DNA from 2 places in the Paenibacillus sp. P3E genome. Region 2 is predicted to be linked to the other one. Evidence: predicted binding sites of a transcription regulator. Region 2 holds the regulator's gene; the other holds the start of a gene.

Region 1 (6,792 bases), on a different contig from region 2:
AAAGGAGAAACCAGCTTAACAAGCGGGGAGGGAAGGAAATGAGTTATCTCTACACGGCCATTGGTGATTCCTTGACGACCGGATTCGGAGCGTTGCCGGGTAATGGCTTCGTACCCGTTTACCGCAGAATGGCAGAGCGGCGGCTCCGCGCTCCAGTCGGATCGGTCAATCTTGGTATCAATGGTCTAACTACCGCTGCATTGGAACAACGTCTAAGCCGTGACCCCATGTTCCGCCAAGCTGTCCGGGATGCAGATATTGTTACGTTGTCCATTGGCGGAAATGATCTGATCAAAGCAGCCAAAGCCGTGTCATTTCGTCCGGGTCACCTGTCTCCGGCGCTGGAACGGGCGCTTTACGCATGTAAAAGAAACTTCAGCGAGATTATGGGTTCACTCTGGCAGTTAAAGAACGGGAGTCGCCGGCCCTATATCATCCGGATGGTTGGACTCTATAATCCTTATCCCCAGTTATCGGAAGCTACAGACTGGGTACGCCAGTTTAACGGCTATGTTGCGGGTTACAGCAGCAATGTATGCGGGTTTGCCTCCATCTATTATGAGTTCGCCGGCAATGAGCGTGGACTGCTATCACTGGATCATGTCCATCCTAACGGCAGAGGGTACCGTGTAATCGCCGGGAAGCTTGATGCCTTGGGTTACAGCCGGCTCGGATAACGAATTACTGCTACACATACAAAAGAGGCTGCTCTAGACCTTAATGGTCCAGGCAGCCTCTTTTGCATGTGCTGAGAATTATACGCCTGCAGGCAGCGTCTTCTCAATAACCTTATCGACAATACCGTATTCAGCTGCTTCAGCAGCGGTCATGAAGTAGTCGCGGTCGGTATCCTTCTCGATGCGCTCCAGCGGTTGGCCAGTGCGTTCAGATAGGATACGGTTCAGCTTGTCGCGGAGCTTAAGGATACGGCGGGCACGGATTTCGATGTCTGTAGCCTGTCCTTGAGCACCACCCAGCGGCTGGTGGATCATGATTTCACTGTTGGGCAACGCGAAGCGTTTGCCCTTGGCACCGGCATTCAGCAGGAAAGCCCCCATGGAAGCGGCCATGCCCACACAAATGGTGGAAACATCCGGTTTAATGTATTGCATTGTATCAAATATAGCCATTCCGGCTGTGATGGAACCACCAGGGCTGTTCACATACAGATGAATATCCTTATCCGGATCCTCGGCAGCCAGGAAGAGCATTTGGGCGATGATGGAATTGGCTACCACGTCATTAACCTCCGTTCCGAGGAAAATGATGCGGTCCTTCAGCAGGCGGGAATAGATGTCATAAGCGCGCTCACCGCGGTTGCTCTGTTCTACTACCATAGGAATATAACTCACGTGGAAAACCTCCTTGAATTGGTTCTTCGAATGTGTTCATTTTTACTGTTACCGTATTAACCACATGATAAACAAATTCAAACAAAAAGTCAAAGAAAGTCAAACTTAGTTTATAAAAAAAGAGCCAACAAGCGGCTCTTTGGTTAAATACTATAGGTGGTACTGCTAAAATATGTACAAAAGTGAAATTAATGGCGCGCCCGCCAAGAATCGAACTTGGATCTCAGGCTTCGGAGGCCTACGTCATATCCATTGGACCACGGGCGCAACAGAAATTATTATAATCTATTTAGGGTTCAAATGCAACGGCTTAATCACACTGCTGTAAAAATATCTTTGTCTTCTTCTAATATGCGGCCTCCAGCGTTCGGGGAAATTCATTTACAGGGCTTTTATCCGGGAGTCACAGGACTTTCAGCACTTTCCATGACGCGGCAGATGTATAAGATGAAAAGAGGTTGAGAATTATAGTCTCGGAAGACTTGCACTCCGCGTAATATTTGGGTAGAATATGGGTGGGACTTAAAAAGTTAACCCGGGACGTTTTAAGACCATGGACAAGGGAATAAGAGGAAGACGAAGTTGCAGGAGTGAAAGCATGCGTAATTTATTAGAAATCCAAAAGCAGCTTCTGCCTGATCTCATGGAAACCCTTAAGAGACGTTACACGATTCTACATCAGATCATGCTGTCCGATATTATTGGGCGCAGAACGCTTGCCGCATCGCTTGATATGACAGAGCGGGTGCTGCGTGCCGAGACGGATCTTCTGAAATCGCAAGGGCTCATTGAGATCGAGAGCGTAGGCATGCGCGTAAGCGATGCGGGGCGCAGACTGCTTGACCTGCTGGAGCCAATCGCCAAGAGCCTGTTTGGTCTGGATGATCTGGAAGATAAAATTCGTACAACGTATGGTCTGAACAAAGTTATTGTTGTACCTGGTGATTGCGAGACGTCGCCGTTCACGAAGCGTGAGCTGGGACGCGCCGGCGCCAAGGCATTGCTTGGTGTACTGCGGTCGGATGATACCATTGCCGTTACGGGCGGTTCAACGCTTGCTGAAATGGCTGATCAGCTCACGCCTCCGTTATCCCTTTCCTATAAGAACGCTTGGGTTGTTCCGGCGCGCGGGGGATTGGGTGAGAGCATGGAGATCCAGGCTAACACCATCGCTTCAAAGATGGCCAAACGGATGGGAGCCAATTACCGCCTTCTGCATGTGCCTGATTTACTTAGTGAAGATGCTTACCAGTCACTGGCGCTCGACGCAAATATTGGAGAGATCGTGCAAATTATCCGCAGATCACGAATTATTGTGCATGGTATTGGGGATGCCATTGAAATGACCCGCCGCCGCAAGCTGGATGAGACTACAGTCTCGGAGATTCAGGAAGAAGGAGCGGTTGCCGAATCGTTCGGCTATTATTTCAATGAAGAAGGTCAGGTTGTTCATACCATGCTGACTATGGGGCTCCGCCTTGAGGATATTATCCGCACGGAAGTGGTTGTTGGGATTGCAGGAGGCAAACGCAAGGCGAAAGCCATTCATGCGATGCTGCGGTTCGGGCAGGAGGATATACTCGTTACCGATGAGGCAGCTGCTGTCGAAATTGGCAAAGAAATTGACAATCAGATCCAGGCAGTCCTATAGCTTCCAGAATATGGGGAGCAAGCAAAGGACTTATGCATTATACTTAACATTGTTGTCTTGACGAGCCTCACGGCCTGTCTTGAATAAATAAAACGAAATCTAGGAGGAACTATTCAATGAGTGTAAAAGTTGGTATTAACGGTTTTGGACGTATTGGACGCCTTGCATTCCGCCGTATTCAAAATGTAGAAGGTATCGAAGTGGTAGCAATCAATGACTTGACTGACGCTAAGATGCTTGCTCATTTGCTTAAATATGATACAACTCAAGGTAAATTCCAAGGCGATGTTGAAGTGCATGACGGCTTCTTCAAAGTTAATGGTAAAGATGTTAAGGTTCTTGCTAACCGCAACCCTGAAGAACTTCCTTGGGGAGAGCTTGGCGTTGATATCGTTCTGGAATGCACAGGTTTCTTCACCACTAAAGAAGCCGCTGAAAAGCACCTTAAAGGTGGAGCTAAGAAAGTAGTTATCTCCGCTCCAGCTACAGGCGACATGAAAACTGTTGTTTACAACGTTAACGATGACATCCTTGACGGTTCCGAAACAGTAATCTCCGGCGCTTCTTGCACAACGAACTGCCTGGCTCCAATGGCAAAAGTCCTGAACGACAAGTTCGGAATCGTTGAAGGCCTGATGACTACTATCCACGCTTACACAGGTGACCAGAATACTCTTGATGCTCCACACGCAAAAGGCGACTTCAGACGTGCCCGCGCTGCTGCTGAGAACATCATTCCTAACACTACCGGTGCTGCAAAAGCTATCGGTCTGGTAATCCCAGCACTGAAAGGCAAACTTGACGGTGCAGCACAACGTGTGCCTGTAGCGACTGGTTCCCTGACTGAGCTGGTTACTGTTCTGGATAAGAGCGTAACTGTTGAAGAAATCAACGCAGCAATGAAAGCAGCTTCCGATCCAGAAACTTACGGCTACACTGAAGATGAAATCGTATCTTCCGACATCAAGGGTATGACTTTCGGTTCCCTGTTCGATGCTACACAGACTAAGGTCCTGACTGTTGGCGACAAACAACTGGTTAAAACTGTTGCTTGGTATGACAATGAAATGTCCTACACTGCACAACTCGTTCGTACTTTGGAGAAATTCGCTAAACTGGCTCAATAATACCGATTTCAAATAAGCAGCATCTATAGAGCGGAAACAGAAGTTCCTTGTTTCCGCTCTTTCTAAATGAATTCGTGGTTGTACCAATTTTGGGTGTGGAGGAAAATTAATCATGAACAAAAAAAGTGTCCGTGATGTAGAAGTGAAAGGCAAGCGCGTATTCGTACGTGTAGATTTCAACGTGCCAGTGGAAGACGGCAAGATCACAGATGATACCCGTATCCGCGAAACCCTTCCAACAATTAAATACCTGATTGAGAATGGTGCAAAGGTCATTCTGGCCAGCCACATGGGCCGTCCTAAAGGCCAATTCGTTGATTCCATGCGTTTGACATCGGCTGCTGTGCGTCTGTCCGAGCTGCTCGGCAAACCGGTAGCCAAAGCTGATGAAGCTATCGGCGAAGCAGTAAAAGCAAAAATCGCTGAACTGAACGATGGCGATGTGCTTGTGCTTGAGAATGTCCGTTTCTATCCGGGCGAAGAAAAGAACGATCCTGAATTGGCTAAGCAGTTCGCAGAACTGGCTGATCTGTTCGTCAACGACGCATTCGGCGCAGCTCACCGTGCACATGCTTCCACTGAAGGTATCGCTCACTTCCTGCCGGCTGTATCCGGTCTTTTGATGGAGAAGGAACTGTCCGTTCTGGGCAAAGCTCTTTCGAACCCTGAACGTCCTTTCACTGCCATCATCGGCGGCTCCAAAGTTAAAGACAAAATCGACGTTATCGACAACCTGCTGACTCTGGCTGACAACGTATTGATCGGCGGCGGCCTTTCTTACACCTTCACCAAAGCTCAAGGCTTCGAAATCGGCGAATCCCTGGTAGATAACGAGAAGCTCGAAGCTTCGCTCGGATTTATCGAAAAGGCTAAAAAACTTGGCAAGAACTTCCTGCTCCCGGTAGACGTTGTTGTAGCTGACAAGTTCGGCGCAGACGCGAATACCAAGGTAGTAGACATCAATGAAATCCCAGCAGGCTGGATGGGTCTGGACATCGGTCCTAAGACTCGCGAACTCTATGCAGATGTGATAAAGAACTCCAAGCTGGTTGTATGGAACGGACCTATGGGCGTGTTCGAAATCGACATCTTTGCTGAAGGAACCAAGGCTGTAGCTCAGGCTTGCGCAACAACCGAAGGTTATACGATCATCGGCGGCGGTGATTCCGCAGCAGCTGCAGAGAAATTCCACCTGGCTGACCAAATGGACCATATCTCCACTGGCGGCGGCGCATCACTCGAGTTCATGGAAGGCAAGGCACTTCCTGGCGTAGAAGCACTGAACGACAAGTAAGACGTAGAAGGTAGAAGGAGGCATTCCATTACTATGAGCAGAACACCTATTATCGCCGGGAACTGGAAAATGTTCAAAACCGTTTCCGAAGCGGAAGGCTTTTTCGCTGAAGTCAAAGGCCAAGCAGAAGTGAAAGGCGTAGAAACCGTAATCTGCGCACCATTCACGAACCTGCCGGCACTGGTTGCAGCAGCCAAGGGTACCAGCATTAAGATTGGCGCACAGAATCTGCACTTCGAAGATAACGGAGCCTACACAGGCGAAATCAGCGGCGTAATGCTGAAAGACCTTGGTGTAGATTACGTGATCATCGGCCACTCTGAACGCCGTGCATACTTTGGCGAGACAGACGAAATCGTGAACAAGAAGATGCATGCGGCATTCCGCCACGGCATCACTCCAATTGTATGTGTAGGCGAAAAGCTCGAAGAGCGTGAAGCTAACCAGACAAAAGATGTTTGCAAAGTTCAAACCGAAGGCGCATTTGCCGGCCTTAGCGCAGAGCAGGCTGCAAGTGTCGTTATTGCTTATGAGCCAATCTGGGCTATCGGAACAGGTAAATCCTCTACTTCCCAGGATGCCAATGAAGTTATCGCTTACATCCGTACGCTTGTAAAAGACCTGTACGATGAAGCGACTGCTGAAGCAGTGCGTATCCAATACGGCGGCAGTGTGAAGCCTGAGAATGTTACGGAGTACATGAGTCAGAGTGACATCGACGGCGCGCTCGTCGGCGGTGCCAGCCTGCAGCCTGCTTCGTTCGTTTCATTGGTTGAGGGGGCGAAGTAAGGATGTCAGCACCAAAACCCGTTGCTTTGATCATCATGGATGGTTTCGGTCTGCGTAATACGACTGAAGGCAACGCTGTTGCCCAAGCCAACAAGCCGAACTATGACCGTTACCTGAAGCAGTATCCGAACACTACGCTTACCGCTTGCGGCGAAGCTGTGGGCCTGCCGGAAGGACAGATGGGGAACTCCGAAGTGGGTCACCTTAACATCGGTGCCGGCCGGATCGTATACCAGGACCTGACCCGTATCGATAAGTCGATCCGTGATGGGGAATTCTTTGAGAACGAAACACTGGTTGCTGCTGTAAGAAGCGCTAAGTCAACCGGCAAGAAGCTTCACCTGTATGCGCTTGTATCCGACGGAGGGGTGCATAGCCATATTAAACACCTGTTTGCTATGCTCGATCTGGCCAAGAAAGAAGATATGCACGAAGTGTATATTCATGCTTTCATGGATGGCCGCGACGTTCCTCCTGACAGCGGACAGAAGTTCGTTCAGGAGCTGATCGCCAAGATTGAAGAAGTGGGCGTAGGTAAGATTGCTACGGTATCCGGACGGTACTTCGCGATGGACCGTG
Region 2 (6,792 bases):
TTCGTCAATACGGTTCAGGAACTCAGGGCGGAAGCTCTTCTTCAGCTCTTCCATAACTTTACCCTTCATGTTGGTGTAATCCGCTCCGGCATCCTGTACAGCTGTAAAGCCAAGTGTCGAGTTCTTCTTGATCGCCTGCGCTCCGACATTGGAGGTGAGGATGATCAGTGTGTTGCGGAAATCGACAACACGACCTTTCGAATCGGTCAGACGGCCGTCTTCCAGCACCTGCAGCAGAATGTTGAATACTTCCGGATGAGCTTTTTCAATTTCGTCCAAAAGCACAACAGAATATGGTTTGCGGCGAACCTTCTCGGTCAATTGCCCGCCTTCTTCATAGCCCACATACCCTGGAGGCGCTCCGACCAAACGGGAAGTGGAATGCTTCTCCATATACTCTGACATGTCGATACGGATTACCGCATTCTCGTCACCGAACATGGCTTCAGCAAGTGCACGCGCCAGCTCGGTTTTACCAACCCCTGTTGGTCCCAGGAAGATAAACGAACCCATTGGACGTTTTGGGTCTTTGAGGCCTGCACGCGCCCGGCGGAGTGCCCGGCTGACTGCCTTCACGGCTTCATCCTGACCAATGACACGTTCATGGAGCAGAGCCTCCATGTTGAGCAGACGGTCAGTCTCTTCTTCCTTCAGCTTGCTGACAGGGATACCTGTCCAGCTGGCTACCACCTGAGCAATATCCTCTGGTGTAACCTGAGAATCAGTCCGGCCTTGTTTTTCTTTCCACTGGTTCTTGGTGGTATCCAATTCCTCACGGATTTTTTGCTCTGTATCACGCAGTGCAGCAGCCTTTTCGAACTCTTGGCTCTGTACAGCAGAATCCTTCTCCTTACGGATATCATCCAGACGCATTTCAAGTTCCTTGAGATTTGGCGGTATCGTGTAAGAGTTGAGTCTTACCTTGGAGCCTGCTTCATCAATCAGGTCAATCGCTTTATCCGGCAGGAAACGATCCGGAATGTAACGGTCTGACAGCTTCACAGCTTCCACGATAGCTTCATCTGTGATCTTCACCCGGTGATGGGCCTCATAGCGGTCACGAAGACCGTATAGAATTTGGACAGCTTCTTCCGGAGACGGCTGATCCACTGTAATAGGCTGGAACCGGCGCTCAAGAGCTGCGTCTTTCTCGATATATTTGCGGTATTCGTCCAGTGTGGTGGCACCAATGCACTGCAGTTCTCCACGGGCTAGAGCAGGCTTCAGGATGTTGGAAGCATCAATCGCACCTTCCGCACCTCCAGCACCAATCAGTGTATGCAGCTCATCGATAAAGAGTACAATGTTACCCGCTTGACGAATCTCATCCATAATTTTTTTGAGGCGGTCTTCGAACTCACCGCGGTATTTCGTACCGGCAACTACTGAACCCATATCCAGAGTCATTACGCGCTTGTCACGCAGGGTCTCCGGAATTTCATTGTTGATGATCTTTTGCGCCAAACCTTCGGCAATTGCTGTTTTACCTACCCCAGGTTCACCGATCAAGACCGGATTATTTTTGGTGCGGCGGCTAAGCACTTGAATCACGCGCTCAATTTCCTTGCTGCGGCCAATGACAGGATCCAGATTGCCGTCTTTGGCATAAGCGGTCAGATCGCGGGCCAGGCCATCCAGCGTAGGCGTGCTGACATTGGCTGGAGCACCGCTATGGCTCGAAGTAGCTTCACTGCTGCCCAGAAGCTGCAGAACCTGCTGACGGGCCTTATTCAGGCTGATCCCAAGGTTATTGAGTACACGGGCGGCTACACCCTCGCCTTCGCGGATAAGCCCGAGCAGGATATGCTCTGTTCCGACATAAGTGTGGCCCAGCTTACGAGCTTCATCCATCGACAGCTCGATAACCTTTTTGGCACGAGGAGTATAAGCAATGTTTGTAGGCTGCTCTTGTCCCCGGCCAATCAGTGTTTCCACTTCGTCCTGAATTTTTTCAAGACCCAGACCCAAACCGATCAAAGCCTTAGCGGCAATGCCGTCTCCTTCACGAATCAGGCCGAGCAAAATATGTTCTGTCCCAATGTTATTGTGTCCCAAACGAACGGCTTCTTCCTGCGCCAGCGCAAGCACCTTTTGTGCGCGTTCCGTAAATCTTCCAAACATCATATCCCCTGCACCTCCACGGATAATAAATATCTATAATTAATGTTGTGATCCCAGTGTCTCCCGGAGCAGCTTCGCCCGGTACATATCGAGTTCGGTGGCTGTAAGCTCGTCGCCGAACATTTTTTGCAGAAAACCCGGCTGTGTCTTTACATTCAGCTCGTTGAGGACTGAAATCGACGGTCCTTCCAAAATACCAAGATCAACTCCAAGCCTTAGATCGGAGAGCCGTTGTGCAGACTCTTTTAGCTCCATCACCGCCGCGTACGACAAAATCCCGTAAGAACGTTTGATTCTGTCTGTAATCCGCAAAGCGGAATCTACCAACAGCCGTTCCCGCGCGTTGCGCTCATGCTCAATAATCTGGGTAACTACGCCATGGAGATTCTCGATAATTTCACTTTCTGTCTGGCCAAGCGTGATCTGGTTGGAGATCTGAAAGATATTCCCTACCGCTTCACTGCCTTCACCATAAATCCCTCTCACCGTGAGTCCTACCTGATTGACAGCGGATAAAATCCTGTTGATCTGGTGGGTCATCACAAGTGCGGGCAAGTGGACCATAACCGATGCGCGAAGCCCTGTACCCACATTTGTAGGACAACTGGTCAAATACCCTCTTCGATCATCAAAGGCGTAATTGACTGAGCCTTCAAAGATATCATCAATGGCTGTCGCCCTTACCCAAGCCTCTCTGACCTGCAGACCGGGGAACAGACACTGAATGCGCAAATGGTCTTCTTCGTTGATCATAATACTGACCGACTCGTCCTCATTCAGGATGACTGCGCCACCCCGTGACTCGTTAGCGAGGTTAGGGCTAATGAGATGCTTTTCCACAAGCACCTTTTTGTCCAGCTCATCCAGCTCATCCAGTTTCAAGAGTTGAAAGTTGCCGAAATCCGCAGCTGCTTCTCCTTGGAAAACAGGAGCGAGCTGATCCAGCACCTCTTCCGACTGCTCTGCCGAAGCCAGCAAAGGGAAGGGCAGATGCTCCAGGTTGCGGGCGATCCGCATCCGGCTGCTGATGACGATCTCGGAATGGCTGCCACCGCAGCGCATCCAGTCACTAAGGGCTTGTTCGGTAAACCGGAGACTTGACATGTCGTATCCCCCCTATATATCAAAGACTTTACTCTTGTGGCATTTCTTTTTCAAGCTGGCGGATCTGATCCCTCAGCTCAGCTGCGGTTTCAAATTCCTCCTGTGCGATACTATGCAGCAGTTCCTGCTTCAGTTCATCAATCTGGCGTTTACACATGATCTTTGCTCCGGCACGTTTCGGCAGCTTACCCACATGAGCGGTGCTGCCATGAACCCGTCTGAAGAGCGGGTCCAGCGTACTGTCAAAATATTTATAACAGGAGCTGCAGCCAAAACGACCAAGCTTGCTGAACTGGGAGTAAGTCATTCCGCAATTTTCACATTTCAGACTCTGTACGGTCTGGGCAGCTGCATTTTTCCCCTTGCCTGCTCCTTCCAGATCCAGAAGACCAGACAGCAGACTGTGAATGGAGAATCCTCCAGCAGTTCCAGGAATGAGCTCCCCTTTCTCCCGCGCGCAGCTTTCACATATATGAAACTCCGTCTTCTCTCCGTTCACAATCTTTGTGAAATGGAGTGTTGCCGGTTTGACCCCGCATTCCTGGCAAAGCATAAGCGGTGTCCCTCCTTAAGATTTGACCATTATTTGCCCAATAAAGAGATAAGCATAGCCTTCATTAGCTTGGCACGAATCTCATCCCGGTACGGCAGATTAACCGTCAGGCATTCCCGGGAAACAGCAGCGCGCAATAGGCACGCTTCACGCTTGGTTAGAAACCGGGCCTCCTCCAGCTGATAAATCAGTCCTTCGGCGGAATTTTGATCGATATCTTTTCCGATTGTAGAATTGAGATGTGCGTACAGGGCGACATTCTGGGGCAGCTCAAAACGCTGAATCCGGATGTATCCACCACCGCCACGTTTGCTCTCGACTACATAACCCTTTTCCAAAGTAAAGCGTGTACTAATGACATAATTGATCTGAGACGGCACGCATGAGAACTGGTCCGCCAGGTCATTGCGCTGAATTTCCACCGTACCTTCGGGACTTTCATGCAAAATATTCTTCAGATATTGTTCGATAATATCAGAGATATTACGCATCACTCATCCTCCAGTGTTCAAAGCTTATAGTGCAACTGACTGTACATCCGTCCGGCAATGATCTCTATAGAACTTAACCCATGAACAGAGACACGAATCGAAACTACATTCATACCTCAGTACTTAGAGTGCAATACAGCATCATTCCGGAGATATACTAAAAAAGCCATTAATGAAGAGCCTGCCACCATTGTCTCTACTTCCTTCAATAAATTGAATTCGAGCTGCGTTGACTTTGACTTTCTTTGACTTTTTTCATATTATAACACATTCTCACTGAATTCCAAGTGGTTGCTTTTATTTTTTACGTTTTAGGGCAATTGTATTCTAACCATTGTGAATAAACCAAGGTTTTGAATAGTGATTTCGATTGACTTTCATTTGGCAAAAAACTCCCCCAGCTTCATTATGAAGACGGGAGAGTCTTAAATTACAGGATTAGAAAAAATCAAACAATGCCGTTTTCGCCTGCGGGATGACCTTTTCCAGCCATTCCAATTCTGCTGGGTTTGCTTTTAGCTGCCCGTATCTGGCCAGTTCTCCCGGCCGCTTGTACCCTAACAGCAGAACAGTAAGCGTACCTATGGTGCAATTCAGTTCAGCAGAGGCCTTTTCCCCTTCCAAGCAACTTAACGTTGCTGCCCCGTCCTCGGATACAGTCCATAACCACAAGCCATTGTTCCAAGGTGCATGCTCATCTTCAATATACAGAGTTCTACTCTCAAGGTTGTTAACGGGTCGGAAGTTGAAGTTCTCCACGAACCTTTGTGCATTCACAATCCGCCCCATAAAGTATGGATAATTTTCCTGTGGAATGCGCGGGTCCGGAAGCAAATATGGGAGAATATCATCAGAAGGTACTTGCTTGAGAGAAGCTCCAGTTATCATTGAATCGTGGTTGGCAAGAAATGTCCACAAGCCCTGACGCGCCACTTCGTTCAAGTAAATAAATTCATCAATGATCAGTTCATTATTGATTAGTTTATACAGCACATATCCTTCTGGCTCACCAAGTTTCGAGTAAAAAACACAGTGGTGTATCTGGTCATCCAATACACTCCGCTTCCACCAGTCCGCATCACGCTGCAGAGTACCGTTATATTCAGCGGCAAATCTACTGTAGAGTTCCTCCAATGTATCAAGACCTGCGGAATCACGCTTTACAGTCCCCTGAATTTCAGTTTTCCTTGGAAACTTATCCACTGGTATGGAGTATTTTTTATACTCACAATAGACCTCCCAGCCAAACTTCCGGTAAAAAGGAATCAAAAACGGATGTAAAAAGGACAATGTCTGACCTGCCTCATTCATTGTTTGCAGCGTATGGGATAAAAGCTTGGCTACAAGCCCCTGTCTGCGGTTCTCCGGCCATGTAGAAACCCCGCCTATCCCGCCCATAGGAACGGCCCTGCCTTGTATGTAAACCTGAAGCGGAAGCAATGTCAATTGTGCTCCAAGCACTTCATCTTCGAAGACCCCCCATACTCTTTCCGGCTTAAATTTCAGCTTCTCTTCAGCCCGCTCTTCACCCGCAACCTTATATTTAAAAGCATATTCGGACAAGCTTAGACTTGCTTCAAACTCCTCGGATTTCAATTGCCTGATTTCCACTTCCGCTCACCTCATCATTGTTAGTAATGCCACTCTATGAGAGTATAACAAGCAAAAGGCTCTGTTGCTAATCATCTCGAGAAAAAGGCCCCCACTAAAAGTTATCCACAGAAAAAAACTGAACTAATTCATATTTTTTTGAATTAATTATCCTGCAAAATAGTTATCCACTATTTCCATATACTTGTCCACATAATCCACTTTTTATCCACAAAAACCGTGGATTATCCGGCTTTTCCCTTGACTCATCCACAGAATTATGTATTTGCACCTCAGGAATCCTGGAAACAACGCTCTCTGCAATTGTATCCACATGTGTGTAAGTGTTCTGGACTTACTGAAAATTATCCACAGCTTTTCCACAGCCGTGCACAACGCAAAAAAGCCACTGTTAATAACTCAACAGTGGTCTTATCTGCTTGGCGGCGTCCTACTCTCCCAGGACCCTTCGGTCCAAGTACCATCGGCGCTGGAGGGCTTAACGGTCGTGTTCGGGATGGGTACGCGTGGAACCCCTCCGCTATCGCCACCAAACATGATTTTTCGAAGCTTCCGCTTCTTGAAATCGCTGCGAGAACATATCAGACCTTTGCGGTCGATATCTTGCTCAGGCTGGATCGCCTGAAAACTGAATCCGAAACGAATCTGCGTTTTATCATTTGGATAAGCCCTCGACCGATTAGTATTGGTCAGCTCCATGCATTGCTGCACTTCCACCTCCAACCTATCTACCTCGTGGTCTTCAAGGGGTCTTACTAATTGGGAAATCTCATCTTGAGGGGGGCTTCACGCTTAGATGCTTTCAGCGCTTATCCCGTCCGTACGTAGCTACTCAGCCATGCTCCTGGCGGAACAACTGATGCACCAGCGGTACGTCCATCCCGGTCCTCTCGTACTAAGGACAGCTCCTCT

Evidence for each region. Region 2 encodes CtsR, which represses protease genes until heat stress. Its sites were predicted from a motif close to ATGGTCAATAAAGGTCAAACA; they were not measured.
Region 1: a site for CtsR is predicted at 1,438-1,458, ahead of clpP (ATP-dependent Clp endopeptidase proteolytic subunit ClpP). Genes of this name have one in related genera too.

Annotation. Positions count from the first base shown of each region.
Region 1 is NZ_LVWH01000215.1:9,614-16,405, reverse strand. Features, by position in the region: gene A3842_RS27480 (GDSL-type esterase/lipase family protein) at 39-677, shown strand; gene clpP (ATP-dependent Clp endopeptidase proteolytic subunit ClpP) at 756-1,352, opposite strand; tRNA gene A3842_RS27470 (tRNA-Arg) at 1,545-1,619, opposite strand; gene A3842_RS27465 (sugar-binding transcriptional regulator) at 1,951-3,003, shown strand; gene gap (type I glyceraldehyde-3-phosphate dehydrogenase) at 3,120-4,130, shown strand; gene A3842_RS27455 (phosphoglycerate kinase) at 4,243-5,424, shown strand; gene tpiA (triose-phosphate isomerase) at 5,458-6,213, shown strand; gene gpmI (2,3-bisphosphoglycerate-independent phosphoglycerate mutase) at 6,216-6,792, shown strand, end outside.
Region 2 is NZ_LVWH01000174.1:52,781-59,572, forward strand. Features, by position in the region: gene clpC (ATP-dependent protease ATP-binding subunit ClpC) at 1-2,124, opposite strand, end outside; gene mcsB (protein-arginine kinase McsB) at 2,161-3,225, opposite strand; gene mcsA (protein-arginine kinase activator protein McsA) at 3,254-3,778, opposite strand; gene A3842_RS18385 (CtsR family transcriptional regulator) at 3,808-4,269, opposite strand; gene A3842_RS18390 (GNAT family N-acetyltransferase) at 4,708-5,880, opposite strand; rRNA gene rrf (5S ribosomal RNA) at 6,298-6,414, opposite strand; partial or broken rRNA gene A3842_RS18400 (23S ribosomal RNA) at 6,540-6,792, opposite strand, start outside.